DNA from 2 places in the Rhizobium sp. NLR22b genome. Region 2 is predicted to be linked to the other one. Evidence: predicted binding sites of a transcription regulator. Region 2 holds the regulator's gene; the other holds the start of a gene.

Region 1 (15,211 bases), 470 kb from region 2:
ACGCGCTGCGTCGCTTGCTGGCCGATGACGTTCGGCTTCGCCAGGCGCGACGGCCGGAAATCTCGGGTGCCGCCGACGTCGGTCGGTTCTTCACCTACTATGCCCAATATCCGCCGGTCAGGCTCGAACCGGCCTGGCTGGAAGGCCGGGAAATATTGCTGGTATCGGCCGAACCGTCGGGCGGTCCTTCCTATTTCATGCTGCTCGAATGGCGCGGGCAAAAGATAAGCCTGATCCGCGACCATCGCTACGCGACCTATGTCATGGATGGTGCTGATGTCATGCCGGCCGCATCGCGGTGACCGATACTGGTCGAGACGAGCTTTCTCGCGGCCCGCTATGCGCCGAATACCAAATCAGAAGCCAATGCCCGAAAGCCTGCCACGTGAAGTTAGGTTCACGCGATAGGCTTAGGGAACCGCAAATTTAGCGATTCCACGTTTTACGTTAGTGGCTGAGCCCGGAGGCGGCCTTTATCTCGCGTCGCCGGTCTTCACTGCCAGCTTGTGATCTGGGTTGCGTCTTGCAGCTTGAAGCGCGGAAAGATGAAGACGCCGGCCATGCGGCCGCTGTATTTCTCCTCGAGCCCGCTCGACTCCCCCATGCAAAACAGCGGCTGACGGAAACCGTTCCGCGTGATGATCGTCGTCGAAAAACAGAAAGAGGAGCAGTGCGTCGCCGCCTGCTCGAACAGCTCCAGCACGTGGCTGCGATCCTTGGTATCGTAGCAGCGGATCAGGTTCAGCAGGCCGCATTCATCGGCGGAGATGCCGTGCAGCATCGCGCTCCATTTGCCGAGACGGATCAGGCCGGTCGAAAAATCTCCGGTCCAGCTTTCGGAAACTGACAGCTGAGCAAGCATCTGGTGATTTTGATGATTGTCGTTCAGGGAGCCGGTCATCAAGGGCACGGCTGCATTGGCTTTGGCGATCTTAAACAAGGCGTTCCCCAGTTCGGATGCGGCTCCGACGCCGCACGCTCGGCAAACACAAAGAAACAGGATCATGGGACAGGGGCATAATGCCCGCGCCTACACCGGCGATCGTTGCGGCCGTTCGAGTCTCCGGACCGGAGCCTCTCGAGTACGCAACTATGGCATCGCCTTCTCGCGCTCGTCTGATGGCGAAAATCATCGCCGGGCGCGCATCAATTGCAGCGCGGATTTATAGGAGCTTTTGCACAAACGGCAACGGCTTTTTAAGGGCTGTTCGGATCGGCATCAGTTGCGGGAAATGTCGGCATCCCCGCGTCTTCGGCCAGAAGTGATCAGTTTCAGCGCTTTTCGACCCGTTTCGCTGCGCTTGCGGGAGAAAGCCTGCCCCCCGTAAGCAATCTCCCGCGCATAGGAAATGAGCGGCGACATAAGCCTGACGAAAGCTTCGCGAGCGCGGACGCACTGCGCAGCATAAAATAGCGCGCAACGGATCGAATCATTTTTGGCGAAAAGAAAAGGGCGACCCGAGGGCCGCCCTTCCTGTTCCGGATGTGCCGGAATGGATTTCAGTGACGGCTTTCGCCTATCACATCATGTCCATACCGCCAGTTCAGCGCGCTTTACGCGCTGAACCATTTTGAATGATGGGCGGTTTCATGGACGATGTTGTGACAGGCCGGAGGCCTATCACATCATGTCCATACCGCCCATGCCGCCCATGCCGCCCGGCATAGCCGGAGCGTCCTTCTTCGGCAGCTCGGCGATCATGGCTTCGGTGGTGATCAGCAGCGATGCGACGGAAGCGGCATCCTGCAGGGCGGTGCGAACGACCTTGACAGGGTCGATGATGCCCATGCCGATCATGTCGCCATATTCGCCGGTCTGGGCGTTGTAGCCGTAGTTGTCCTGATCCTTGTCGAGGATCTTGCCAACGACGATCGAAGCTTCGTCACCAGCGTTCTCAGCGATCTGGCGGGCCGGAGCCTGCAGAGCGCGACGAACTATGTTGATGCCGGCTTCCTGGTCGTCGTTGACGCCCTTGGCGGAGATCTTGACGGAAGAACGGAGCAGGGCAACGCCGCCGCCCGGTACGATGCCTTCCTGAACGGCAGCGCGCGTCGCGTTGAGGGCGTCGTCGATGCGGTCCTTCTTCTCCTTGACTTCGACTTCGGTCGAGCCCCCGACGCGGATGACGGCAACGCCACCAGCGAGCTTGGCAAGGCGTTCCTGCAGCTTCTCGCGGTCGTAGTCGGAGGTGGTTTCTTCGATCTGCGCCTTGATCTGGGCAACACGGCCTTCGATGTCGGACTTGGCGCCCGAACCGTCGACGATCGTGGTGTTTTCCTTGGAGATCGAAACCTTCTTGGCACGGCCGAGCATGTCGAGCGTGACGCTTTCGAGCTTGATGCCGAGGTCCTCGGAGATGACGGTGCCGCCGGTCAGGATGGCGATGTCTTCGAGCATGGCCTTGCGGCGGTCGCCGAAGCCAGGCGCCTTGACGGCAGCAATCTTCAGGCCGCCGCGCAGCTTGTTGACGACGAGCGTTGCAAGGGCTTCGCCTTCGACGTCTTCAGCGATGATGAGGAGCGGCTTGCCGGTCTGGACGACGGCTTCGAGAACCGGGAGCATCGACTGCAGGTTCGAGAGCTTCTTCTCGTGGAGGAGAATGAAGACGTCTTCGAGGTCGGCGACCATCTTTTCCGGGTTGGTGACGAAGTAGGGGCTGAGATAGCCGCGGTCGAACTGCATGCCTTCGACGACTTCGAGTTCGGTTTCGGCGGTCTTGGCTTCTTCAACCGTGATGACGCCTTCGTTGCCGACCTTCTGCATGGCTTCGGCAATGTCGAGACCGACCTGACGTTCGCCGTTTGCGGAGATCGTGCCGACTTGGGCGACTTCCTCCGAAGTGTTGATCTTCTTGGCCTTGGCCTGGAGATCCTTGACGACTTCAGCAACGGCGAGATCGATGCCGCGCTTCAGGTCCATCGGGTTCATGCCGGCGGCAACGGCCTTGGCGCCTTCGCGAACGATCGCCTGGGCAAGAACGGTTGCAGTCGTGGTGCCGTCGCCGGCGATGTCGTTGGTCTTCGAAGCGACTTCGCGGACCATCTGGGCGCCCATGTTTTCGAACTTGTCTTCGAGTTCGATTTCCTTGGCGACGGAAACGCCGTCCTTGGTGATGCGCGGAGCGCCGAACGACTTGTCGATGATGACGTTACGACCCTTCGGGCCGAGCGTGACCTTCACTGCATCGGCGAGAATGTCGACGCCGCGCAGCATCTTTTCGCGCGCGGTGCGGCCAAACTTGATTTCTTTAGCTGCCATGTTTGTGACTCCTGAATTCGATTTGTTCGGGCGAAACGCCCGTCAGCCATTTCGGGAAAGCGGATCGGCCGATCAGCCGATGATGCCCATGATGTCGGCTTCCTTCATGATCAGAAGGTCTTCGCCGTTGATCTTGACTTCAGTGCCGGACCACTTGCCGAACAGAACGCGGTCGCCAGCCTTGACGTCGAGAGCCACGACCTTGCCGGACTCGTCACGTGCGCCGGAGCCGACGGCGACGATTTCGCCTTCCTGCGGCTTTTCCTTGGCGGTGTCGGGAATGATGATGCCGCCCTTGGTCTTCTCTTCGGACTCGACGCGACGAACGACGACGCGGTCGTGAAGCGGACGGAAATTGGTGCTTGCCATTGTCTAATCCCTCGATCGAATGACATTCGCGGACCGGAGCGGTCCACATGGATAAGTGTTAGCACTCCTCTAAGGTGAGTGCTAGCGCTCGAGCATTTAGGGATGGCTCCGAGAGGAGTCAATGAGAGCAATCACGAATTTTTGTGCCGGAATTGTGAAGAGGCGGTGAATTATCGGAGATTGTCGTTGAAATGTTCTCTAACCGTTGCGTTCGGCAACGTCGCCCGACCTTGCCATTCGCTCTGGCCGGGATTGCCGGCGCTCTTGTCTGCCAAGGTGAAGAAAATGCCTTGCCATCGCCTTGCGCCTTTGCAATGTCACCGGTGACTGAAGCAAATCGGGAAATCGGCATGGCCAGGCGGATAGAAAACTTCTCGCAGATATCGGCGCATTACGACGTGGTGCTCTGCGACGTCTGGGGGGTGGTTCACAACGGCGTCGATCCGTTTCCGAAGGCCGCCGCCGCCCTTCAAGCCGCGCGTGAGAGCGGCGTCGCCGTCGTCCTCATCACCAATTCGCCGCGCCTTTCCTGGCAGGTGGTTGAGCAGTTGCGCCATATCGGAGTCCCCGACAGCGCCTATGACCGGATCGTCACCTCGGGCGACGTCACTCGCGGGCTGATTTCAGAAGGGCCGAAGACGGTCTTTCTGCTCGGCCCCGAGCGCGACAAGGCGCTTCTCGAAGGCATTGGCGTCGAACGTCGGCCGGCGGGCGAAGCGCAATCGCTCGTCTGCACCGGCTTTTTCGACGACGAGACGGAGAAGCCCGAGGATTACACCGACATGCTTCTGGATTTTCAGGCACGCGACGTGCCGATGATCTGCGCCAATCCCGACCTCGTCGTCGAACGTGGCCATCGCATCATCCCCTGCGCCGGCGCCATGGCCGCCTATTACGAGCAATTAGGCGGCAAAACCCGCATTGCCGGCAAGCCGCACCAGCCGATCTACGAAGCGACGCTTGCGGCCGCCCGCGAGCTTCGCGGCGATTTTTCCATTGACCGCGTGCTGGCGATCGGAGACGGCATGCCGACGGATGTGCGCGGCGCCTTGAATTTCGGTCTCGATCTTCTCTACATCAGCGGCGGTATTCACGCGAAGGAATACACCTTGAACGGCGAGACCGACGAAGCGATCCTCAACGCCTATCTCGATCGGGAGAAGGCGGCGCCGAAGTGGTGGATGCCGCGTCTTGCATGAAGAGAAGCCAGCCGATGACCGTCTTCCACCGCAATGAAACCCGCGAACCCTTGCCCGCCCATCTCAAGGGCGGGGTGATCGCCATCGGCAATTTCGACGGCGTGCATCGCGGCCATCAGTCGGTGCTGAACCGTGCGCTCGAAATCGCCAAGGCGCGCGGCATTCCTGCCCTGGTGCTGACCTTCGAGCCGCATCCGCGCACGGTGTTCCGGCCGCAGACACCGGTCTTCCGTCTGACGCCCGCGCCGCTCAAGGCCCGCATCCTGGAAACCCTTGGTTTCAATGCGGTCATCGAATATCCCTTCGACTATGAATTTTCGCAGCGCTCGGCCGACGATTTCATCCATTCGATCCTGAAGGATTGGCTCGGCGCCTCCGAGGTCGTCACCGGCTTCGATTTCCATTTCGGTCGCGGTCGCGAAGGTGGTCCTGCCTTTCTGATGAATGCCGGCCAGACCTATGGTTTCGGCGTCACTCTGATCGATGCCTTCCGCGACGAGAACGCCGACGTCGTCTCTTCGAGCCACATCCGGGCGCTCCTGAAGGACGGCAATGTCAGCGAAGCGGCCGGCATGCTGGGCTACCGCTACACTGTCGAAGCCGAGGTGATCGACGGCGAAAAGCTCGGCCGCCAGCTCGGTTTTCCCACCGCCAACATGCGCCTGCCGCCCGAGGCCGAACTCGCCGCCGGCATCTACGCCGTCCGCTTCCGCCGCCAGGACGGAATGCTCCACGATGCCGTCGCCAGCTATGGCCGCCGGCCGACCGTCACGGAAAACGGCGCGCCGCTGCTCGAAACCTATCTCTTCGATTTCAGCGGCGATCTCTACGGCCAGCGCTGCGCCGTCTCCTTCTTCGGCTATATCAGGCCCGAGCTGAAATTCGACGGCCTCGATGCGCTCGTCGCCCAGATCAAACGCGACGAGGAGGAGGCGAGGGCGCTGCTGGCGGGCGTCGTGCCGCTCGGCGAACTTGATCGGAAACTGTGTTTCGCCTGAGTTCGTCACGGCTCGGGATATTCCGCATGGTGGAATCGGCCCTGACCTGGGTTGCCAGGCCTGCGATTTCTTCTCTTCCTTTTCCCGGCAAAAACGCCTATGAACCGGCGCTATGACGAAATTTCGGCTGGCGACCACGATACGAATTATCGGCCCGGCCTTCCGCGCGCGCTAAGCGGCCGGGAGGTCCGGGTTTTTGGCGCTTGCGAGCAGGCGCTTCCGCCGCCACCTATTTTCACGTCCGTTGCGCCCCTCCCTGGGCCGCCAAAAACGATTGTCGAACATGACCGAAACCGCCGAAAAGATCGATTACTCGAAGACCCTCTATTTGCCCGAAACCGATTTCCCGATGCGCGCCGGTCTGCCGCAGAAGGAGCCGGAGCTCGTTGCCCGCTGGCAGCAGATGGATCTCTACAAGAAACTGCGCGCCTCCGCCGCCGGCCGCGAGAAATTCGTCCTGCACGACGGCCCGCCCTACGCCAATGGCAACATCCATATCGGCCATGCGCTGAACAAGATCCTCAAGGACGTCATCAACCGTTCGTTCCAGATGCGCGGCTATGACGCCAACTACGTGCCCGGCTGGGATTGCCATGGCCTGCCGATCGAATGGAAGATCGAGGAGGAGAACTATCGCGCCAAGGGCAAGGCCAAGCCCGACCTGAGCGAGCCGGCGGCGATGATCGGGTTCCGCCGCGAGTGCCGCGCCTATGCCGAGAAGTGGATCAAGGTCCAGGGCGACGAGTTCCAGCGCCTCGGCATCGTCGGCGACTTCGAAAACCCGTATCTGACGATGAACTTCCATGCGGAAAGCCGTATCGCCGGTGAACTGCTGAAGATCGCCGCAAGCGGCCAGCTCTACCGCGGCTCCAAGCCGATCATGTGGTCGGTCGTCGAGCGCACCGCGCTTGCCGAAGCCGAGGTCGAATACCACGATTATGAAAGCGACACGATCTGGGTGAAGTTCCCGGTCGCGAAGGGCTCGGAGAGCCTCAAGGATGCCTTCGTCGTCATCTGGACGACCACGCCCTGGACGATCCCCGGCAACCGCGCGATCGCCTATTCCTCACGTGTCGCCTACGGCCTTTACGAAGTCACGGCCGCCGACAACGATTTCGGCCCGCGCCCGGGTGAAAGGTTGATCTTCGCCGACAAGCTGGCTGAAGAATCTTTTGCCAAGGCAAAGCTGCAGTACAAGCGTCTCGCCGACGTCACGGCTGCCGATCTCGCCGGCATCACCTGCGCGCATCCGCTTAGAGGCCTCGACGGCGGTTACGAGTTCGAAGTCCCGCTGCTCGAGGGCGATCATGTCACTGACGATGCCGGTACCGGTTTCGTGCACACGGCGCCGAGCCACGGCCGCGAAGACTTTGACGTCTGGATGGCGCATGCCCGTGAGATCGAGGCGCGCGCCATCGAGACCAAGATCCCGTTTCCGGTCGACGACGGCGGCTTCTACACGGCCGATGCCCCCGGTCTGGAAGGCGCACGCGTGATCGACGACAACGGCAAGAAGGGCGATGCCAATGATCGCGTCATCAAGGCGCTGATCGATCGGAACGCGCTCTTTGCCCGCGGCCGTCTGAAGCACCAATATCCGCATTCCTGGCGCTCCAAAAAACCGGTGATCTTCCGCAACACGCCGCAGTGGTTCGTCTATATGGACAAGACGCTGTCGGATGGGACGACGCTGCGCAATCGGGCGCTGAGCGCGATCGATGACACCCGCTTCGTGCCGGCCGCTGGCCAGAACCGTCTGCGCGCGATGATCGAGCAGCGCCCGGACTGGGTGCTTTCCCGTCAAAGAGCGTGGGGCGTGCCGATCTGCGTCTTCGTGAATGAGCAGGGCGAAGTCCTGAAGGACGAGGCCGTCAACCAGCGCATCCTCAATGCCTTCGACGCAGAGGGCGCAGACGCCTGGTTCGCCGAAGGCGCCAAGGAGCGCTTCCTCGGCAACGAGCATGATCCGGCCAAGTGGACGCAGGTCATGGATATCCTCGACGTCTGGTTCGACTCCGGCTCGACGCACACCTTCACACTGGAAGACCGCCCCGACCTGAAATGGCCGGCCGACCTTTATCTCGAAGGGTCTGATCAGCATCGCGGCTGGTTCCATTCCTCGCTCCTGGAATCGGCCGCCACCCGCGGCCGCGCGCCCTATAACGCCGTCCTCACCCATGGTTTCACCATGGACGAGAAGGGCGAGAAGATGTCGAAGTCGAAGGGCAACGTCACCGCCCCGCAGGAAGTGATGAAGGATGCCGGCGCCGATATCCTGCGTCTCTGGGTGATGACCTCGGACTATGCCGATGATCTCCGCGTCGGCAAGACGATCATCCAGACCAATGTCGACGCCTATCGCAAACTGCGCAACACCATCCGCTGGATGCTCGGCACGCTCGCCCACGACAAGGGCGAGGTCATTGCGCTTGCCGATCTGCCGGAGCTGGAGCAACTGATGCTGCACCGTCTCTCCGAGCTCGACCAACTCGTGCGCGAGAACTATGATGCCTTCGACTTCAAGAAGATCGCCCGCGCATTGATCGACTTTGCCAATGTCGAGCTCTCGGCCTTCTACTTCGACGTTCGCAAGGATGCGCTCTATTGCGATGCGCCCTCCAGCCTTCGCCGCCGCTCGGCGCTTTATGTCATCCGCATGATTTTCGATTGCGTGGTGACCTGGCTTGCGCCGATGCTGCCCTTCACCATGGAAGAGGCATGGCTCTCGCGCAATCCCTCGGCCATCTCGGTGCATCTGGAGCAGTTCGCTCCGGTCGCAAAGGAATGGCGCAACGATGCGTTGGCCGAGAAGTGGAGAAAGATCCGCGCAATCCGCAGCGTCGTGACCGGCGCGCTCGAAATCGAGCGCAAGGACAAGCGCATCGGTTCCTCGCTCGAGGCGGCTCCGGTCGTGCATGTCGCCGACGCGGCGCTTTGCAAGGCGCTCGAGGGCCAGGACTTCAGCGAAGTCTGCATCACCTCTGGCATCACGATCAAGACGGATGCCGGCCCGGCTGACGCTTTCCGTCTTGCCGAGGTGCCTGATGTTGCCGTCGTGCCGAGGCTTGCCGAAGGCGTCAAATGCGCCCGTTCCTGGCGCATCACCACCGATGTCGGTTCCGATCCGGAGTATCCCGATGTCTCGGCGCGCGACGCCGCCGCATTGCGCGAACTCGGCATCCGCGCCTGAAGATATTTGCCGGGTGAATTGCCTTCGAGGCGTTCATCCGGTAAAAGCTGCCTGAAAATGGCCGGATTTTTGCGTCAGGGGGACGGTTGTCCGGTAGGGCGACGATTGCACCGGTGGCTGGAAGGGTTTTCATGTTCGCAACGCATTGGTTCCGTGTAGGCGCCTGCCTGTCTGTTGTCATGGTGGGATGCTCCCTGGTGTCCGGCTGCGCCAGCAGCCCGACCTACGGCACCGACAAGACGGCCATGGAGCAGCTGACCGACGATCTCGGCCAGTCCGTGTCGCTGACCGGGCCCGACCCGAAGAACAAGGGCGTCAAATATACGCCGCGTCCGACGCTGGTGCTGCCGGCTGAGGGGCAGCGCGAGACCCTTATCGCGCCGCAGCCGACGGTGGCCAACAAGGACAATCCGCAATGGCTTGAATCGCCGGAGGAGACCCGCGCCCGCCTCGTTTCCGAGGCTGACGCCAATTCGGACAACCCGAATTACCGCTCGCCGCTGGCGAGCTCCGCCATCGAAGGCGGCCGGCGCACGACCGAAGCCCAGACCCAGGCCTATCGCGAGGCCCGCGCCCTGCAGAAGGGCTCATACATCGATCAGCGCCGCTATATTTCCGATCCGCCGCCCGGTTACCGCACCGTCGACGACCCGGCAAAGCTCGACGACGTCGGCGAGCCCGAGCTCAAGAAGCAGAAGAAGCGCAAGAAGGATGCGGCAATCGCCAATTCCGGCAAGCAGTGGTGGAACTTCCTGCAGTAGCGGTTTTCCGAGCGCTTAGCGCCGCCGCAGGAGATCGGTGATGGCAGCCCCTCATCCGGCTGCCGCCACCGACCGGCGTCGAGCCACGGGCCTCGCCCGTCTTTCGGACCCCGCTCGCGGGGCGAACGGACATGCCACACCGTCTCCGTTCCTCACCAGCGTCTCGCAGGGCACGTCCCCTCGCCCCGCGAGCGGGGAAAGGGTTAGGGTGAGGGGCAGCTATCAGCGCAAAAGCCGAAGATGGCGGCGGGCACTGAGCACTACGGCGCCTCTCTCCGTTCCACAAAGAATCGCCGCAAGATCTCGGCCGACTGCACCTCGTTGATGCCGGAATAGACCTCGGGAGCGTGATGGCAGGTCGGTTGTGCATAGAATCGCACGCCATTGTCGACGGCGCCGCCCTTCGGATCCTCGGCGCCGTAATAGAGCCGGCGGATGCGCGCAAACGAGATGGCTGCCGCGCACATGGTGCAAGGCTCGAGCGTCACATAGAGATCGGCGCCGACAAGGCGCTCCTGCCCAAGCGTCTCGCAGGCGAGCCGGATTGCGGCGATTTCGGCATGCGCGGTGACGTCTTTGAGTTCGCGCGTGCGGTTTCCCGAGCGTGAAACGGCGATATCGTCGACAACGACGACCGCGCCGATCGGCACCTCGCCGCGTACTCCTGCGGCGCGCGCTTCTTCAAGCGCCATCTCCATGAAACGATTTGTCTTCACGATCGCAAGAATTTCCACTTAACCGCAGATGCGTGACCTGATAGACAGGCCCAAAAGGCAGGCAAACAGCAAATGACACCCAAAGACAAGCCAAAACGCCCGGGCGCAACGCCCCTTTCACGGGATATCAGGCCGAAAGCCGGTCCGAAGGCCGCGGCCGCGCGCCCGGCGGCGGCCGAAGCCGAAAGCGACACCAAGGCCGAGCGCATTTCCAAGGTGATGGCGCGCGCAGGCGTCGCCTCCCGCCGCGACATCGAGCGCATGATCATGGAAGGCCGTGTGACGCTGAACGGCACGGTTCTCGAAACCCCCGTCGTCAACGTCACACTTGCCGACCGCATCGAGGTCGACGGTGTACCGATCCGTGGCATCGAGCGCACCAGGCTCTGGCTCTATCACAAGCCGGCGGGCCTCGTGACCACCAATGCCGATCCGGAAGGCCGTCCGACCGTCTTCGACAACCTGCCGGAAGAGCTGCCGCGCGTCATGTCGATCGGCCGGCTCGACATCAACACCGAAGGCCTGCTGCTGCTCACCAATGACGGCGGCCTCGCCCGCGCCCTCGAACTGCCGGCGACCGGTTGGTTGAGGCGCTACCGCGTCCGCGCCCATGGCGAGATCGATCAGGAAGCGCTCGACAAGTTGAAGGACGGCATCGCCGTTGACGGCGTGCTCTATGGATCGATCGAGGCAACCCTCGACCGCACCCAGGGCTCAAACGTCTGGATCACCATGGGCCTTCGCGAAGGCAAGAACCGCGAAATCAAGAACGTGCTCGGCGCTCTCGGTCTCGACGTCAACCGTCTGATCCGCATTTCCTATGGGCCGTTCCAGCTCGGCGATTTGCCGGAAGGCCAGGTCGTCGAGGTGCGCGGCCGCACATTGCGTGACCAGCTCGGCCCGCGCCTGATCGAGGAAGCCAAGGCGAATTTCGACGCGCCGATCTACAACGCCCCGGCTGTCGCCGCCGAGGAAGAGGAACAGGCCGCGGCACCGGCGGCGCCGGAAAAGCGCGAACGGCCGCGGCGCCAGGAGGACAAGCGTGAGCGGGCGCTGAGCCGCCTCGACACCAAACGTGACGACCGCCACGGCGGGCGCAGAGACGACGATCGCCGCGACGGCGGCCGCAGGGATGAAGACAAGCCGAAGCGCGCCCAGCCGCTCGGCCAGCGCCGCAGCGCCAATGTCTGGATGGCGCCCGGCGCCCGGCCTCTCGGCGAGAAGGCGGCGGCCAAGGCCGCCAAGAATGCGCAGACTGCGCGCCGGCGCGGCGAGCAGCCGGCGGCAAAGACCAATGCTTTCGATCGCATCGAGGATCGCCCGCGCACGCCGATCAACCGTGTGCGGGAAGAGGACGGTGAATGGATCCGTTCGAGCGAGCAGCCCCGCCGCAAGGATGAGGTCGAAGGCTTCGGCCGCCAGCGCTCGTTCGGGGATCGTCCCGCTCGCGAAGACCGCGGCTTCGGCGATCGCCCATCGCGCGGCGACCGGCCTTTCGGCGACAAGCCGCGCGGCGATCGCAAGCCCCGTGCGGATGGTGACGAACGTCCTCGTGCCGCCAGAGTCTCCACCGGCGAGGGCCGTTCTGAGCGTCCGCGCAGCGACCGCCCCTTCGGCGATCGTCCATCGCGGGGCGATCGACCTTTCGCCGGCAAGCCGCGTGGCGATCGCAAGCCGCGCGAGGAGGGTGACGAGCGCCCGCGGACAGCCAGAAGCTTCGCCGGCGAGGGTCGCTCCGAGCGTCCGCGCGGCGAACGGTCGTTCGGCGACAAGGCTGTGAGCGGCAAGCCTTCGGGCGATAAGCCGCGCGGCAAGAGCTTTGGCGCCGGGTCCGGCGGACCCAAGAATTTTTCCGGCAAACCGAAGGGCGCCAAGCCAGGCGGTGAAAGGCCGGGCGGTGACAGGCCCGCGGGCGGTCCGTCCAGAGGTGGTGCTCGAGGAAAGGGAATGACGCGCGGTGCGGATCGTCGGCGGTGAGTTTCGCGGACGGCCTCTCGCCGTGCCAAAATCCAACGAGATCCGGCCGACCGCCGACCGGACACGCGAGAGCCTGTTCAATATATTGAGCCATGCCTATCCGGAATGCGTCGACGGCACCCGGATCATCGATCTTTTCGCCGGCACCGGCGCCGTCGGCCTCGAAGCCGTCTCGCGCGGCTGTCGCCACGCGCTCTTCGTCGAAAACAGCATCCAGGGCAGGGCGCTGCTCTGGGAAAACATCGATGCGCTCGGCCTGCACGGACGCACCCGCATCCTGCGCCGCGATGCGACCAATCTCGGCAGCGTCGGCAATCTCGAGCCTTTCGATGTGCTCTTTGCCGACCCGCCCTATGGCAAAGGCCTCGGCGAGAAGGCGATGGCGGCGGCCGCCATCGGCGGCTGGCTGCGGCCGGGGGCGATCGCGGTGCTCGAAGAGCGCGCCGACATTGTCGTTTCGGTCCACCCTTCCTATGTTTTCCTCGAAAGCCGCATCTTTGGCGATACGAGGGTGCATTTCTTCCGATATCAGCCGCAATAGGCGCAGGGGCGGGGCGTGCAGCAGGCAGAGATCATCAGTCCGAAACTGCCTGCGATCAGCGATTTGCCGACAGTCGCGGTTGCCTTCGGCGGCGGCGGCGCGCGCGGCCTGTCCCATATCCATGTCATTGAAACCCTTGACGAACTCGGGATCCGCCCGGTTGCGATTGCGGGTTCGTCGATCGGCGCCATCATGGGGGCCGGCATGGCCGCCGGCATGTCCGGCGCCGAAATCCGCGAACATGCGCTGGCAACCGTCGGCAACAAGACGGCCGTCGTTGCCCGCATCTGGGGGATGCGACCGACAACGGTGCGCGATGCGGTGGCCAAGGGCATCCGCATCGGCCAGTTCAATCTGGAACGGATACTGAAAGCCTTCCTGCCCTCCGAGCTGCCGGCCCGATTTGAAGATCTGCTGGTGCCGATGAAGGTCATCACGACAGATTATTACGGTCAGAACGAGGTGATCATCAAAGAGGGCGAGCTGTTTCCGGCACTCGCCGCCTCGTCTTCCATCCCCGCCGTTTTCATGCCGGTGCGCCTGCGCGGCCGCGTAATGATCGATGGTGGCATCAGCAATCCGGTCCCTTATGAATGCCTGATGGATCTTGCCGACATCGTCGTCGGCATCGACGTCGTCGGCGCCCCGGAAGGCGACGGCACCCATATCCCGAACCGCATGGAAAGCATCTTCGGTTCCGGCCAGTTGATGATGCAGACGGCGATCTCCCTGAAGCTGAAGCTTTGCCAGCCGCATATCTTCCTGCGCCCGACGGTCGGCCGCACCGGCGTCATGGATTTCCTCAAAGCCCGCGAAGTGCTTGCCATGTCCGTCGGCGTCAAGGACGACCTGAAATTCGCCCTCGACCGCGAGATCGAAGCGCGGCTAAAACGCTAAAGAACCTTGCATGGGCACCGTTGTTCGCGTCCGCGCGACATGAGCGAGCGGTTCAGAGAACATTGCTTCGGCTATGAGCTCGGCATCATCATTGTCGATTTCGAAGAGACCAAAGCGCAGTCGATATCCCCAGCCAGCCCGATCGCTGGTGAAAGATAGCCGACCGAGCAGCGGCCGGATGGGTGCTTCCGTGGCTCGCCACCAGGCGACATCCCGTCTCCAGGGGCGGAAGCCCGGGTGAACCTCCACCTGATATGCCTCCTTTTCCTCGATCATGCCAATGGCCGTGAACGCCTGCAGGCGATCGGTGCCGCCAAAGGTTTCGGTCGGCGAATAGTAGATGACGCGGTCGCTTGGCGCGCTCCGCTTAAGCGGAGCGGCCTTGCCGTGACAGACTTGCATGAACCCGGCTTTGCGTCCGATGCGGACATGGTTTGCTGATGCGACAGCGATCCAGCTGCGCGACATGGCTCAGTCCTCCGCCACGTTGTAGACGCGCAGACGATGCCCGTCGGGATCGGCCGCGACAAAGCTACGGCCGAAATCGAGGTTGGTCGGCGGCAGAAGGATCGGCGCGCTCTTGTCCTGCCATTCGGTGTGGAGCCTATCAACCATGTCTGCTGTCGCAACCTTGAAACCGACCTCGCAGCCGCCACCCGCCGCAGCCGGAGCAGGCTCGACGCCCGCCTTGCCCCACAGTCCGAGTGCCAGCCCCGAAGGCAGAATGAACATGGCGAAGGTCGGGCTGGCTTCGACGGGATCCTGCCCGAGCAGCCGCGCATAAAAGCTGGCGCTCTTCGGCGCGTCGGTTACGAAAAGCAGAATGCTGTTGCTGTCGATCATGTTAGCCTCCTGTGTGTCAGTCAGGAGGACCCTAGAGAGGCATGCTGACAGATTCTGGCAGTAACCTCCGTGCCTTCCGCTTGTCGATCCGCTCGAGCGTCGCGCCTGCGGATTTGATTTATGCGTCCGCCGTCGCATCCGTGATTCCGGCCAGCGGATCATCCTCGAAAGGATCGGCGGCGCGCTTCGGCTTGACTAGCGGTTCGGGACGGACAGGGTGGGAAAACAGCATGTCGCGCCCCGCCTGGAGCCCCTCGGAGACCTGCAGGGCGAGCCGCGCCTCGTCGCGCTTGCGGATGTCCTCGCCGATTTCATAAGCGTCGGTTTCGGAGACGCCGAGCGCCTCCAGCGTCCGCCTTCCGAACAGCAGGCCCGATTCCAGTGTCTCGCGCAGCTCGTAATCGATCCCCTTGTTGCGCAGTTCGATCGAATGGATGCGGTCGTAGGAGCGTACGTAGAGG
Region 2 (15,211 bases):
CGTCGGCGCGATCGTGCTCACCGGTTCCGAACGCGCCTTTGCCGCCGGCGCCGACATCAAGGAGATGCAGTCGCTTCAGTTCGCCGATATCTATAAGAGTGATTTCATCAGCGGCTGGGATGATGTCGCCAAGGCGCGCAAGCCGGTGATCGCTGCCGTCAGCGGTTTTGCCCTCGGTGGTGGCTGCGAGCTCGCCATGATGTGCGATTTCATCATCGCTTCGGAGACCGCGAAGTTCGGCCAGCCGGAGATCACCCTTGGCGTCATTCCCGGCATGGGCGGCTCTCAGCGGCTGACACGCGCCGTCGGCAAGGCGAAGGCCATGGATCTGATCCTGACCGGCCGCATGATGGATGCGGCCGAGGCGGAACGGTCGGGACTCGTTTCGCGTGTGGTGGCGCCCGAGCGTCTCATCGATGAGGCTTTGGCCGCCGCCGAAAAGATCGCCGCGCTGTCGCAGCCCTCGGTCATGATGGCCAAGGAGGCGGTCAACCGCGCCTTCGAGACGACGCTGGAGGAAGGGTTGCGGTTCGAACGCCGCCTGTTTCATAGTCTCTTTGCCACGGACGATCAGAAGGAAGGCATGACCGCCTTCATCGAGAAGCGCAAACCTGCCTTCAAGCACCGTTGAATGCTTTTCGGCGCTTGCCGCCGGAAAGCTTGAAAATCCGCGTTGACGTGGGCCGGCTTTAGGGTTATATGCCCGCCCACGGTTCGGAAAGCCGCTCTGGTTTTCCGCGATTGCTCCCGCATTGCTGGATTTGGTGGCCGCAGGGCCCGCGGTAATGGCGGAGTTTGTTCGAATTCTTGAGAGAGGCATCCATGGCCAATACAACTTCGGCGAAAAAAGCGACCCGCAAGATCGCCCGCCGTACCGACGTCAATAAGGCTCGTCGCTCGCGCGTTCGTACTTTCGTTCGCCAGGTCGAAGAGGCCATCGCATCCGGTGACGCCGACAAGGCGAAGGCAGCTTTCCTGGCCGCTCAGCCGGAACTCGCCCGCGCCGCCAGCAAGGGCGTGCTGCACTCCAACACGGCGTCGCGCAAGGTCTCTCGCCTGGCCGCTCGTGTGAAGGCTCTGTCGGTCTCCGCGACCGCGTAATAATCCATTAACGACCTCCTCGTTATGATTAGCCCGGTAATTTTACCGGGCTTTTTCGATTCTGCCGAACGGCCTCTGCATGGTGAATCTCACGACTGTTTCGTGTCAGTGCCATGACAGGAAAAAGTGTTCAAAAACAATGACTTGCGCAAGGATGCTTTCTCGCTGCGCGACTCTGGCCGAACCTTTGCGGATCAGGGGCGAGTCAAGCAGATTTTTATTTTTTTTCTTTCTTTGCGTGTCAAAATAGCCCGAACGGGGAATCTCGTTGATTCAACTGCGATTCTTTTTTGACGCTGGTGTGACGCCCGAAAAGGGTCGCTGGAGTCAATGGCCGCATCTTAATTTTGCGTAAAATTCATCGTTGATCTTGCCATTTGATCCTGCCTAAATGGCGTCCAACAGAGGGCGCGGACATCACCTGTAGAGTTCGGTCTTAACTGCCACGTCGGCAGGGCGATGAATTTGTGCCATCTGTTACGGAGCCTTGCGCTTCCGTTTTTTCAAGCACTTGACGGATTTGGGCCGTAACGTGGCTGTTACGGGGCAGGGACGTTTTGTGCCTATGGCAATCACACGTTTAGCGTGAGGCTGCCGGATAGGGGATAGTAATATTGCGTTCGGGCTGGTCGGCCGAAAACGAGGATTGACCGACAGCTTGGCATGGAAAGCCGATGAAGGCGCCGCATGAACGCGGTACCTGCAACGGGCTTCTGTGCCGTGTTTGAGTGAACCGGCAGGCGGGTGGCTTCATGAGGATGCCGCCAGCCCGTCAAAGCGGGGAATGATCGGGCGGCTGTTTTAGCGGAGGCCGCCCGGTGGAATTGAAAGGCGGCATTATGCAGATAAATACGATGATGGCGGGCGGGCTCGACAACGGGGATGCGGCACCGCAGGCGTTCGGCTCCATTCGCCAGGAAGTGGGGGAAGCAAAGGCGGAAATGAAGCAGAGCATTTTGTTTGAGCGTGTCAGCGCGCGCTTGAAGGCCCAGGTCGGTCCTGACGTCTATGCCAGCTGGTTCGCCAGGCTGAAGCTGCATTCGGTATCAAAGAGCGTTGTTCGCCTTTCGGTTCCCACGACCTTCCTGAAGTCGTGGATCAACAATCGTTATCTCGATCTCATTACCGGTCTGTTTCAGGCCGAAGACCCGGAAATCCTGAAGATCGAAATCCTGGTGCGCACGGCAACCCGCAGCGGCATGAAGGCCGTCGACGAGGTGGTCCAGCCCGAGCCGGCTGCTCCCGCGCAGATGCGCCGTCCGCCAAGCGCCCAGCCGGCCGGTCAGGCCGTCCAGCAGGCGGTTTCGGCCGTTGCCGCCGCAAGGCCCGCAAGCCTCGGTACGCCGCTGTTCGGTTCGCCGCTCGACAGCCGTTTCACCTTCGATACCTTCGTGGAAGGCAGCTCGAACCGCGTCGCGCTTGCGGCTGCCAAGACGATCGCGGAAGTTGGCTCCGGCGCCGTACGTTTCAATCCGCTCTTCGTCCATTCGACGGTCGGGCTCGGCAAGACCCATCTGCTGCAGGCGATCGCCAATGCGGCGGTGCAGAACCCGCGAGCCCTGCGCGTCGTCTATCTGACGGCCGAATATTTCATGTGGCGCTTCGCCACGGCGATCCGCGACAACGACGCGCTGACGCTGAAGGATTCATTGCGCAACATCGATCTCCTGATCATCGACGACATGCAGTTCCTGCAGGGCAAGATGATCCAGCATGAATTCTGCCACCTCCTGAATATGCTGCTCGACAGCGCCAAGCAGGTCGTCGTCGCCGCCGACCGCGCGCCATGGGAGCTGGAGTCTCTCGATCCGCGCGTCCGCTCACGCCTGCAGGGCGGCGTTGCCATCGAACTCGACGCGCCGGATTACGAAATGCGCCTCGAAATCCTCAAGCGGCGTCTGGCCGCGGCCCGTCTCGAGGATCCGTCGCTCGAAATTCCGGCAGATCTGCTTCAGCACGTCGCCCGCAACATCACGGCCAGCGGCCGCGAACTCGAAGGCGCCTTCAACCAACTGATCTTCCGCCGCTCCTTCGAACCGAACCTGTCGATCGAGCGCGTCGACGAATTGCTCGCCCATCTCGTCGGTTCGGGCGAACCGCGCCGCGTGCGGATCGAGGATATTCAGCGCATCGTCGCCAGGCACTACAACGTCTCGCGCCAGGAACTGGTCTCCAATCGCCGCACCCGCGTCATCGTCAAGCCGCGCCAGATTGCCATGTATCTGTCGAAGACGCTGACGCCGCGCTCCTTTCCGGAAATCGGCCGCCGCTTCGGCGGGCGCGATCACACGACCGTGCTGCACGCCGTGCGCAAGATCGAGGAGCTGATATCCGGTGACACCAAGCTTTCGCACGAAATCGAGCTGCTGAAGCGGCTGATCAACGAATAACCGGCGGACCTGTCGGGAAATTTGACGGCTGGAAGCGATTCCAGCCGTTTTCCTTTATAGGTTTTTTATTCTATACCTCCCGCATTCGAGAACGAGCGCCGAAAGGGCGCATGGGAGGGAATGAATGAGTTTCGAAAAGATCGCCGTTCTCGGCCTGGGCAAGGTCGGGCGGCTGGCGGCAACGCTTTTGCATGAAGGCGGCTTCGAGGTTATCGGTGTCGATGCGCAGCTGCCCCCGGGCGAGGTGCCCTTCAGATGCCGCGCAGGCGACGTATCCGATCCGCAGCTGATCGGCGAACTGCTCTCGAATGTCGAGGCGGTGCTGTCCTGCCTGCCCTATCATCTGAACATTGAGCTGGCCCGTGCCGCCCATTTTGCCGGCGTCCATTACTTCGATCTGACCGAAGACGTCCCGACCACCAATTTCATCATCGAGCTGTCGAAGACCGCCCGCGGACTGATGGCGCCGCAATGCGGCCTGGCGCCCGGTTTCGTCGGCGTCGTCGGGGCAAGCCTCGCCGATGGCTTCGATCGCTGCCGATCGATCCGCATGCGCGTCGGCGCCCTGCCGCAGCATCCGACGGGTCTCCTCGGCTATGCCTTCAACTGGTCGCCGGAAGGCGTCGTCAACGAATATCTGAACGACTGTGAGGTCATCGAAGGCGGCGTGCGCAAGCTCGTCTCGCCGATGGAGTGGCACGAGACCATCTATGTCGGCGGCGTCAAGCTCGAAGCCTTCACGACATCGGGCGGCCTCGGCACCATGTGCGACACCATGCTCGATAAGGTCGACAATCTCGACTACAAGACCATGCGTTATCCCGGGCACATGGAGCTGATGAACTTCTTCTTCCATGAGCTCTTGATGCGCGACAAGCGCAGGCTCGCCGGCGAAATCCTGACCAATGCCAAGCCGCCTGTTGAAGACGATGTCGTCTATGTCCATGTCGCCGCGGAAGGCACGGAGAACGGCAACCTGCGCCGCAAGGAATTCGTGCGCGCCTATTACCCGATCGAAATTGCCGGCGCCCGCCGCACGGCGATTGCCTGGACGACGTCGGCCTCTGTCGTCGCCGTCATAGAAATGGTCCGCGACGGCCTGCTGCCGGCGACCGGCTTCCTGCACCAGGAACACATTCCGCTCGAGATGTTCCTGAAGACGCCGACCGGCAGCCTGTTCAAGGCGGGCGCGACCACCCACGGCTGAGACTTGTTTTCCGGCGCGGACGGCGATGTCGCTGCCGCGCCCGGATCAACCTCGTTGGATGTCAGCAGGCGAGATCAGCGACGACGGAATCGAGGATCAGCATGCCCGATGGAGTGCAGCGCAGGCGCGAATTGCCGATCCGCTCGACGAATTTATGTTCGAGCAGGAATTCCTCTCGTTTCGGGTCGAGCTCGCGGCCCGAAAGCTGCTGCCAGCGGGCGAGATCGACGCCTTCCCGGAGCCGCAGTCCCATCAGCAGCAACTCGTCCGACTGTTCCTCGAAACCGAGCCGTTCCTGGTCGAGAATGCCGTGGCCGTCGCGCTCGACCATCTCGAGCCAGGCTTCCGGCTTGCGCTCGGTCGCCGTCGCAAGCTTCTCATGCCCACGCGTCAGCCGGCCGTGTGCGCCCGGACCGATGCCGGCATAGTCGCCGTAACGCCAGTAGGTCAGGTTATGGCGGCTTTCGGCGCCCGGCCGGGCATGATTGGAGACCTCGTAGGCGGGCATGCCTTCACGCGCCGTGATCTCCTGCGTCGCCTCGTAGAGCAGGGCCGATTGCTCGCCGTCCGGCACGATCAGCTTGCCCGATTTGTGCAGGCCAAAGAAGGGTGTGCCTTCCTCGATGGTCAGCTGATAGAGCGACAGATGGTCGACTGCATAGGAGATCGCTTCCTTCAGTTCCTTCTCCCATTCCTCGACCGTCTGCTCCGGCCGGGCATAGATGAGGTCGAAGGACATGCGCGGGAAGATCTCGCGCGCCAGCCGGATCGCCTTCAGCGCGTCGGCGACGTCATGCAGCCGGCCGAGGAATTTCAGATCCCGGTCGTTCAGCGCCTGCACGCCGAGCGAGACACGATTGACGCCGGCAGCCCGGTAGCCGCGAAACCGCTCGGCCTCGACGCTCGACGGATTGGCCTCCATGGTGATTTCGATGCCGGCGGGCACATGCCAGTGCCGTGCGATGCCGTCAAGAATGGCATTGACCGTCTCCGGCTTCATCAGCGACGGTGTGCCGCCGCCGAGAAAGATGCTCGTCACCGTCTTCGGACCGCTCATTGCCCGGACCGCCGCCATCTCCTTCAAAAAGGCTGATGCAAAGCGCTCCTGGTCCACCGGCTGATGGCGTACATGGCTGTTGAAGTCGCAATAGGGACACTTCGCCGCGCAGAAGGGCCAATGCACATAGACGCCGAAGCCGGGCTCGCCGGTATCGGGCAGCAGCGCGGCGTCGCGCGAGAGGCTTGGCGTATCGAAATTGCCCACGAACAGACCTTATGCCTCCAGGCAGGTTTCGACGAAAAGTTTGAAGGCACGGGCCCGGTGCGACAGCGCCTGTGGCTTGCCGACGTTCCAGCCGTGTTTCTCCTCGCCGCTCATTTCGCCGAAGGTAACGTCGTAACCCTCGGGTTGGAAAACCGGATCATAGCCGAAGCCCTGGGTGCCCCGCGGCGGCCAGACGACGTTGCCTTCGACCTCGCCGCGGAAAAGCTCCGTGTGCCCGTCCGGCCAAGCCAGGCAAAGTACGCTGACGAAACGCGCCCCGCGCTGTTCCGGCGTCGTGGCGCCCGCATCCTGCAGCGCCTTTTCCACCTTGGCCATCGCCATGTCGAAGTCGCGCGTGCCGTCTGCCGTCTCCGCCCAGTTGGCGGTGTAGACGCCGGGATCGCCGCCGAGCGCGTCGACCACCAGGCCGGAATCATCCGAAAGCGCCGGCATGCCCGCGGCATTGGCTGAAGCGACCGCCTTGATCGTCGCATTCTCCTCGAAGCTCGTGCCGGTCTCGTCAGGTTCGACGAAATTCAGTTCGGCCGCAGACTTGGCGGTGAAGCCGAGCGGTCCGATCAGTTCCTGGATCTCGCGGATCTTGCCGGCATTGTGGCTGGCGACGACGATGGTTTTGGTTTCGAGCTTGCGCATTCAGATATCCTGTTCGATGCCCCAGATTTTTGCCTCCGCGCATTCCAGGCTGTTGCCGGCAGGGTCGCGGAAATAGATCGAGCGGCCGCCGTTTGGCCAGTACACCTCGGATTCGATCGCGACGTCAGCCGCCATCAGCTGTTCGGCCATCGCATCGATATTGCGACCGGACACCCGGAAACAGGCATGGCCTTGCCCGGTCGTGCCGTGCGGCGGCACCTGCAGTGCGTCGGGTGCCGGTGGCTTTATCGTTTCCTCGGGGTTGAAGATCAGGAGAACGCCAGGCCCACAGCGGAAGAAGACATGCCGATTGCCGGCGCGGGTGATCTTTTCAAGCCCGAGAACGTCTTCGTAGAACGTCTCGGCCTGATCGAGATCGCGCGCATAGAGCGCCGTTTCCAACATGCCTTCCAGCATGGGGTTCATCCCGCAATCGCCTCTTTCTGCAGGGCGACGAGTTCGCCGATGCCGTTCTTGGCAAGCCGCATCAGCGAACTGAATTCCTCTTCGCTGAACGGCGTGCCTTCGGCCGTGCCCTGGATTTCGACGATGCCGCCGGCGCCGGTCATGACGAAATTTGCGTCGGTCTCGGCCGAGGAATCCTCGAGATAATCGAGGTCGATGACCGGTTGGCTGGCGAAAACGCCGCAGGAGATGGCGGCGACGTGGTCCTTCAGGACCCGGTCGACCTTGATCATGTTGCGGCTTTCCATCCATTTCAGGCAGTCGTAGAGCGCGATCCAGCCGCCGGTGATCGAGGCCGTCCGTGTGCCGCCGTCGGCCTGGATGACGTCGCAATCGAGCGTGATCTGCTTTTCGCCGAGCGCCTGCAGATCGACGACGGCGCGCAGCGACCGGCCGATCAGCCGTTGGATTTCCTGCGTGCGGCCGCCCTGCTTGCCGGCGGCGGCCTCGCGCTTCATGCGCTCGCCGGTTGCCCGCGGCAGCATGCCGTATTCGGCCGTGACCCAGCCCTTGCCGGTGTTGCGCAGCCATGGCGGCGTCTTTTCCTCGAGGCTCGCGGTGCAAAGCACGTGCGTATCGCCGAATTTCACCAGGCACGAGCCTTCCGCATGCTTGGAAAAATTGCGCTCGAACGAGACCTTGCGCATCTGGTCGGTTTTTCTGCCTGAAGGCCGCATTCTCATCTCCTGGAGTTGTTGACCGCTTCTACGATTGGCGGCGCCCATTTGCAAATTCCCTTTTGCCACGGGTGCGAGTTTGACTATATTTTCGGGAGCATCATCAGCGTGGGTTTGAAAAGGTTCATGGGCATCAGGTCGACGTCGGTTTCGGATGCCGTTGCTGCACTGGACGAACGCTCCAGGGAAATTTTCCGCCGCATCGTCGAAGGGTATCTTGAAAGCGGCGAGCCGCTCGGCTCGCGCAATCTGTCGCGCCTGCTGCCGATGTCGCTGTCGCCGGCCTCGGTGCGCAACGTCATGAGCGATCTCGAAGAGCTCGGTCTCATCTATTCCCCGCATGTCAGCGCCGGCCGGCTGCCGACCCAGATCGGGCTGCGCTTCTTCGTCGATGCCTTCATGCAGATCGGCGATCTCTCCGCCGAGGAGCGTGCCAGCATCGATCGCCAGGTGCGGGCCGAAAGCGGCGGCAATCCGGTAGAATCGATGATGAACGAGGCGAGTCGCATGCTTTCCGGCATCTCGCGCGGGGCCGGCCTCGTCATCACCTCGAAAAGCGATCCGGTGTTGAAACATGTCGAGTTCATCCGGCTTGAGCCGACAAAGGCGCTCGCCGTACTCGTCGGCGATCACGATCAGGTGGAAAACCGCATCATCGAACTGCCGGCAGGCATCACCTCGTCGCAATTGACGGAGGCGGCGAATTTCCTCAACGCCCACATGTCCGGCCAGACGCTGCCGGAGCTGCGCAAACAATTAAGCCGTCTGAAGGATGATGTCCGTCACGAACTCGATGCGCTCTCGCGCGATCTTGTCGAGCGCGGCATCGCCGTCTGGGCCGGCAGCCCGGACGAGGGAAAGCCCGCCCAGCTGATCATCCGTGGCCGCGCCAATCTGCTCGAAGGCCTCGCCGGCGCCGAAGATCTCGACCGGCTGCGCATGCTGTTCGATGATCTCGAAAAGAAGGATAGCCTGATCGAGCTTCTTAACCTGGCCGAAAGTGGTTCGGGCGTTCGGATCTTCATCGGTTCGGAAAACAAGCTCTTCTCGCTGTCCGGCTCGTCGCTCATCGTCGCGCCCTATCGCGACGAGGACGATCGGATTGTCGGCGCCGTCGGTGTCATCGGCCCGACGCGGCTCAATTATTCCCGTATCGTGCCGATGGTGGATTATACCGCCCAGCTCGTCTCCCGCCTGTCGCGCAATCCGCTTTGATGTCATCACTGGCGAAGCCGCGGAATTTTCGCTTCTTCGTCACGCAGACTTGATTTTTTCCGGTCAAACCTCGATATCGGGCGCATCTGAAAATACCAACCGGAGACCGTCATGACCGATGAAACGACGAAAAACGGACCTGACGCAACTGCGGCCAACGCCGCAGCCGACGCTGCCGTCAACGTCGAAACAGCCACTGCCGGGCAGGAGGAGGCAAACCAGCCGGATCCGCTCGACCTCCTGAAGGCCGAGAATGCCGAGCTGCGTGACCGCTATCTGCGCCTTGCCGCCGAGATGGATAATCTGCGCCGCCGCACCGAGCGCGAGGTCAAGGATGCAAAATCCTATTCCGTCGCCGGTTTCGCCCGGGACATGCTCGCCGTCTCGGACAATTTGCGCCGGGCGCTGGACGCCATCTCTCCGGAGACCAAGGCCACGGCCGATGCCGGCCTCACCACGCTGATCGAAGGTGTGGAGATGACCGAGCGCGCGATGCTCGCGGCGCTGGAGCGCCACGGCGTTCGCAAGCTGGAGCCGGTTGGCCAGAAATTCGATCCGAATTTCCATCAGGCGATGTTCGAAGTGCCGAACTCCGAAGTGCCGAACAATACCGTCGTCCAGGTCGTGCAGGCCGGCTTCACCATCGGCGAACGCGTCCTGCGCCCGGCCATGGTCGGCGTCGCCAAGGGTGGCCCGAAGCCGGTCGAGGCCGAGATCAATTCCGTCTTCGACGAGAAGGACGCCTGAGCTCGGTTTCCCTCTCCGGCTCGGAGAAGGAGATAAAATCAGATGCGGGCGAAGCGTTCGATCAGCAGATCGAAGAAGCCGTCCGCATCGACATGGCGCATGACCTTGGCATTGCGCTTGCGGTCGGTCACATGCCACCAGTCGACGACGGTCATCCCGACGGTGAGTTCGGACTGGGCCTCGATTTCGACATTGCAGTCCCGGCCCTGGAAAAGCTCTGGTTTCAGCAGATAGGCGACAACCGTCGGGTCGTGCAGCGGCCCGCCGTCGGAACCGTATTTCTCGATATCGAAGCGTTCGAAGAATTCCAGCATTTCGACCATGGCCTTTGCCGGCGCCGTGCCGATCTCGGCCATGCGCTTGACCCGGTCCTTGCGGGTCAGCAGCTGGTGCGTCACGTCGAGCGGCATCATCACGATCGGGACGCCGGAACGGAAAACGATGTCGGCGGCCTCGGGATCGACATAAATGTTGAATTCGGCGGCCGGTGTGATGTTGCCGCCCTCGAAAAAACCACCGCCCATCATCACCAGCTCGCGAACGCGGGCAACGATGTCGGGCGCCCTCTGGAAGGCCATGCCGATATTGGTGAGCGGCCCGAGCGTGCAGAGCGTCACTGTGCCCTCCGGCTCGCGGCGCAGCGTCTCGATGATGAAATCGACGGAGTGGCCGGGCTGCAGCGCCATCGTCGGTTCGGGCAGATCAGGGCCGTCGAGCCCGGTCTTGCCATGCACATGCTCTGCCGTCACCAGCTTGCGGGCGATCGGCCTATCAGCTCCGGCGAAAACCTTTACATCCGTGCGGCTGCAGAGCTCGCAGACGATGCGCGCGTTGCGGCTGGTGAATGACAGCGGCACGTTGCCAGCGACCGTCGTGATCCCCAGCACCTCGAGCTCATCGCGGCTGCCGAAAGCCAGCATGATGGCGGCCGCGTCATCCTGGCCGGGATCCGTGTCGATGATGATCTTTCTCGCGCTTGCCATTCCACTCGTCCCGTTTCCGCCATGCCGGTTGTCCCGGCAGACACCATCTCTTCATTTCCCGTCGCAAATCGGCACATTACGCGCGGGCATGTTTTGATGCGAGGCAGCAGGTCCTTTGTCAAGCAAGGAGGCGGCCGCGGCCATTCGAAAATTGACAGATGTTTAAATTGGGGAGGGTCGTGCGCGCCTTGCAGCGCCGTAATCATGCCCCCATATTAGCGGCATCCGGATGCTGCGCTTGAGGTCCGGGATGGTCGCTTGCATCAAGGACTTGAAAAGAGATGAGCCGCATTACGCCTTTCGCCAGCCCTTTGCTTCTGGGCTTCGACGCCATGGAAAAGACGCTGGAGCGCATTTCCAAGGCGAGCGACGGATACCCGCCTTACAATATCGAACGCATCGCCGCCGACAGCGGCGCCCCCGAACGTCTGCGCATCACCCTTGCGGTTGCCGGTTTCAGCGAGGAGGAGCTTGATGTCTCCACCGAGGAGAACCAGCTTGTGATCCGCGGCCGCCAGCTGGAGCAGGGCGAGCGGGACTATCTCTATCGCGGCATCGCCGCCCGCCAGTTTCAGCGCACCTTCGTGCTGGCCGACGGCATGCAGGTGCTTGGCGCCGGCCTCAAGAACGGTCTGCTCTCCGTCGATCTAATTCGTCCCGAACCCGCCCGCATGGTCAAGAAAATTAACATTTCGGTTTCACAGTAGCACAACGGTTTGTCGAACCGTTGGTCCCTTCTCCCGGAGGAACAGGAATGTTGATGAAAGAAGCCACGTCTCGCTTGACCAAATCCGAGCTTGCCCACATCGGCAACGGCGAGGTCGCCTATATCAGAAAGATGCGCACTGAAGAGGTCGCCAAGTGCTTCCCAGAGGCGCCGGATATCGATCCGAACGTCGATCTCTGGGCACTCTTCGGCGCCGACGGCACGCCCATCCTTCTGACGGACAACCGCTCCAGCACCTTCTTCAAGGCGGCCGAAGACGAATTGAAGACGGTCAGTCTGCACTGACCGTCAAACGCCATCAGTGCCTATGAAAAACCAAATGCCATCATGCATTTGAAAGCCATACTGCTTCGGAACTAATCGTCGTTGGTGCCGCACGGCACTACATGGCCTTCAATTGCTTCCAGCGCAGTGTTCGCTGAAGTCAGATCTTCCTGAATGTCAGATAGGCCGAGGAACGGCCCTCGCGGCGCGCTTTCGTCTCGTAGCGCGTGCTCGGCCAGCCCTCATAGGGGGTCAGCCAATCCGCCGCGTTTTCCGCCATCCAGTCGAAGCCGCCATGGTCGCGGCATTTGATCAGCGTCCAGTTCACATAGGTGTCGATGTCGGAGGCGAAGCAGAAAAGGCCGCCGGGCTTCAGCACGCGATGAAAGCGGTCGAGATTGGTCTTCGAGACGAAGCGGCGCTTCCAGTGCTTCCGCTTCGGCCATGGGTCGGGATAGAGCAGATCAATCTGGTCGAGCGTGCCATCCGGCAGCCAGTCGAGCAGTTGCGTTGCATCGTCATTATAGACGCGGATATTGGAGGCACCGGTTTCGCCGATGCGCGACAAAAGCTTCTGCATCGAATTGACGAAGGGTTCGACGCCGATGAAACCGGTCGAAGGTCTTTCGAGCGCCCGATGAATCAGATGTTCGCCGCCGCCGAAACCGATTTCCAGCCGCAATGTCGTGACCGGGATCGGGAAGAGGGATGTCAGCGGCTCCGGGGGAGCCGCCGAGAGATCGATGAGGAATGCCGGGAGCAGGCTGTTCAGCGTTTCCGCCTGCTGTTCGCGCAGGGCCTTTCCCTTGCGGCGACCGAAAAAGGCTTCGGTCGCCCGTCCCCGGCGCTCCATATCCGTCATGCAGCAGCCTTGGTCTTGACGGCTTCCTTGAGCGCCTTGACGAGGTCGGTGCGCTCCCAGGAGAACGAGCCGTCACGGCCGGCCTTGCGGCCGAAATGGCCGTAGGCCGAGGTCTTGGCGTAGATTGGCTTGTTGAGGTCGAGGTGACGGCGGATGCCCGATGGCGAGAGGTCCATATTCTGACGGATCGCCGCTTCGACCTGGTCTTCCGACACACCCTTGCCGGTGCCGTGCAGGTCGACATAGATCGACAGCGGCTGCGCGACGCCGATGGCGTAGGAGAGTTGGATCGTGCAGCGGTCGGCAAGGCCGGCGGCGACGACGTTCTTGGCGAGGTAGCGGGCGGCATAGGCAGCCGAACGGTCGACCTTGGTCGTGTCCTTGCCGGAGAATGCGCCGCCGCCATGCGGAGCCGCACCGCCATAGGTGTCAACGATGATCTTGCGGCCGGTGAGGCCTGCATCGCCGTCCGGTCCGCCGATGACGAACTTGCCGGTCGGGTTGATGTACCACTTGCAATCCTCGGCGATCTTCAGTTCGCCGAGTGCTTCGCGGATATAGGGTTCGACGACCGCGCGAACCTTCTTGGAATCCCAGCTCTCGTCGAGATGCTGGGTCGAAAGCACGATCGAGGTCACTTCCGACGGCTTGCCGTCGACGTAACGCACGGTCACCTGGCTCTTGGCGTCGGGGCCGAGCTTGGCGACTTCGCCGTCACCCTTCTTGCGGGCGGCTGCTAGCAGCTGCAGAATCCTGTGGGAATAATAGATCGGGGCCGGCATCAGGTCCGGCGTTTCCTTGCAGGCGTAACCGAACATGATGCCCTGGTCGCCGGCGCCCTCGTCGCCCTGCTGGTCGGCGGCGCTGTCGACGCCCTGGGCGATGTCGGCCGACTGAGAGTGCAGCAGCACGTCGATCTTTGCCTTCTTCCAGTGGAAGCCGTCCTGCTCGTAGCCGATATCCTTGATGGCGCGGCGGGCGGCGGCCTTGAACTTCGAGGGATTGATGACGTCCTTGCCGTCCTTGTCCTTCTTCATCAGGCTCGGTGGCAGGCGGACCTCGCCGGCAATAACGACGCGATTGGTTGTTGCCAGCGTTTCGCAGGCAATGCGCACGCCCCACGGATTGACGCCGGTCTTGGCCGCTTCGCGGTAGACCAGGTCGACGATCTCGTCGGAGATGCGGTCACACACTTTGTCCGGATGACCTTCGGCAACAGATTCGCTGGTAAAGAGATAATTCGCGCGCATTCCGGGATTCCCCTCAAAGAATAAAAGCCAGCTAGTAGGTACTCAGTTCGAGCGCCGATGACAAGCGCACAAGGACATAAATATATCTTTATATCCGCGGCGAAGTGACAAATTTTGCCCCAAAAACACAAAAAAAGCGGCCTTTCGACCGCCTTTCCATTTTGCGATGAGAGCTGGATCAGTCAGCGTCAGCTTCGGCAGCGAGCGCCTTGACCAGCTCCACGACCTTCCGGCGAACCTTGGGATCGGAAATCTTGACGAAGGCGCGGTTGAGCTGCAGGCCCTCCGAGGAGGAGAGGAAGTCTACGACGTAATTCGAGCTGGAGGCTTCGGCCATGCCGCCGACGGCGCCGGCATGTTCGCCGGGCGCATCTTCGAAGAAGAAGGAGACCGGAACATTGAGGATGCTCGAGATGTTCTGCAGACGGCTTGCGCCGACACGGTTGGTGCCCTTTTCATATTTCTGGATCTGCTGGAAGGTGATGCCGAGGCTTTCGCCAAGCTTTTCCTGGCTCATGCCCAACATCGTTCGGCGAAGGCGAATGCGGCTGCCAACATGGATGTCGATCGGATTCGGCTTCTTCTTATTTTCAATCATGGTCGTGCCCTAGCTACGAATTTCTGTTTCCAACCGGCATGCCCCTGATCCATCCCAAAACGCCACGTTGTAAGCGGCGGGAACCCGCCGACAAACATACGTTAAGAACGCCGATTGACACCACTATGCAATTTTAGGGGTTTTTGGTCAATTCAACCCTAAAATAAAACTTCCGCGTGAAATTAGCGCAATCAACATCAACAGTGCTTCGGTCAACCAGAAGTATGTCTCACGGGGGTATGTGGTTCCGAACCCATTGCCGAGCCCATCAACAGTTGCATCAATGAAGCCAGTCTCACCAAGATCGAGGCCCGCGATGATTTCCCCATGCGCGTTCACGATTGCCGAAATGCCGTTGTTGGCGTCGCGAATCAGCGGCAGGCCTGTCTCGATTGCTCGAACACGCGCCTGCTGGAAATGCTGGTAGGGCCCGGGCGTGATGCCGAACCAGGCATCGTTGGTGAGGTTGAGGAGCGCGTTGGCATCCACGATGTCGCCGGTCATTTCGCCCGGAAAGATGATCTCGTAGCAGATCAGCGGGTAGAGATTGAGACCGCCGGGCAACGCCAGCAGGTGCCGGCTTGCGGCGGCCGAAAAGCCGCCCGGTATCTCGACGACGTTCTGGATGCCGAGTTCGGTGAGGATGTCCTCGAAGGGCAGATATTCGCCGAAAGGCACGAGATGCACCTTGTCGGAGGCGGCGATGATCTGGCCGCGGCCGTCGATCACATAGATGGAATTGTAGTAGCGCACCGGTGTGCCAGGCCCCATCTCCTCGGCGCGCACCGCGCCGGCGATCAGAACCTG

The links. Region 2 encodes HrcA, which represses chaperone genes, less so after heat shock. Its sites were predicted from a motif close to GTTAGCACTCNCNNNNNGNGAGTGCTAAC; they were not measured.
Region 1: groES (co-chaperone GroES) is a predicted target of HrcA. The motif match lies at 3,686-3,714, and genes of this name have one in related genera.

Annotation. Positions count from the first base shown of each region.
Region 1 covers NZ_JABDWM010000001.1:178,608-193,818, reverse strand. Annotated here, with positions in the region: gene HJC00_RS00875 (sigma-70 family RNA polymerase sigma factor) at 1-302, shown strand, start outside; gene HJC00_RS00870 (hypothetical protein) at 494-940, opposite strand; gene groL (chaperonin GroEL) at 1,622-3,259, opposite strand; gene groES (co-chaperone GroES) at 3,332-3,628, opposite strand; gene HJC00_RS00855 (TIGR01459 family HAD-type hydrolase) at 3,979-4,827, shown strand; gene HJC00_RS00850 (bifunctional riboflavin kinase/FAD synthetase) at 4,842-5,825, shown strand; gene ileS (isoleucine--tRNA ligase) at 6,109-9,015, shown strand; gene HJC00_RS00840 (hypothetical protein) at 9,147-9,776, shown strand; gene HJC00_RS00835 (nucleoside deaminase) at 10,037-10,474, opposite strand; gene HJC00_RS00830 (pseudouridine synthase) at 10,565-12,469, shown strand; gene rsmD (16S rRNA (guanine(966)-N(2))-methyltransferase RsmD) at 12,450-13,010, shown strand; gene HJC00_RS00820 (patatin-like phospholipase family protein) at 13,026-13,907, shown strand; gene HJC00_RS00815 (EVE domain-containing protein) at 13,896-14,375, opposite strand; gene HJC00_RS00810 (VOC family protein) at 14,379-14,750, opposite strand; gene HJC00_RS00805 (monovalent cation:proton antiporter-2 (CPA2) family protein) at 14,869-15,211, opposite strand, start outside.
Region 2 covers NZ_JABDWM010000001.1:649,361-664,571, reverse strand. Annotated here, with positions in the region: gene HJC00_RS03145 (enoyl-CoA hydratase) at 1-631, shown strand, start outside; gene rpsT (30S ribosomal protein S20) at 823-1,101, shown strand; gene dnaA (chromosomal replication initiator protein DnaA) at 1,941-3,491, shown strand; gene HJC00_RS03130 (saccharopine dehydrogenase family protein) at 3,616-4,698, shown strand; gene hemW (radical SAM family heme chaperone HemW) at 4,760-5,962, opposite strand; gene rdgB (RdgB/HAM1 family non-canonical purine NTP pyrophosphatase) at 5,972-6,616, opposite strand; gene HJC00_RS03115 (VOC family protein) at 6,617-7,042, opposite strand; gene rph (ribonuclease PH) at 7,039-7,758, opposite strand; gene hrcA (heat-inducible transcriptional repressor HrcA) at 7,885-8,973, shown strand; gene grpE (nucleotide exchange factor GrpE) at 9,085-9,720, shown strand; gene HJC00_RS03095 (nucleoside hydrolase) at 9,759-10,703, opposite strand; gene HJC00_RS03090 (Hsp20 family protein) at 10,985-11,410, shown strand; gene HJC00_RS03085 (DUF1150 family protein) at 11,458-11,715, shown strand; gene HJC00_RS03080 (tRNA (guanosine(46)-N(7))-methyltransferase TrmB) at 11,855-12,556, opposite strand; gene metK (methionine adenosyltransferase) at 12,553-13,806, opposite strand; gene HJC00_RS03070 (helix-turn-helix domain-containing protein) at 13,985-14,404, opposite strand; gene lnt (apolipoprotein N-acyltransferase) at 14,552-15,211, opposite strand, start outside.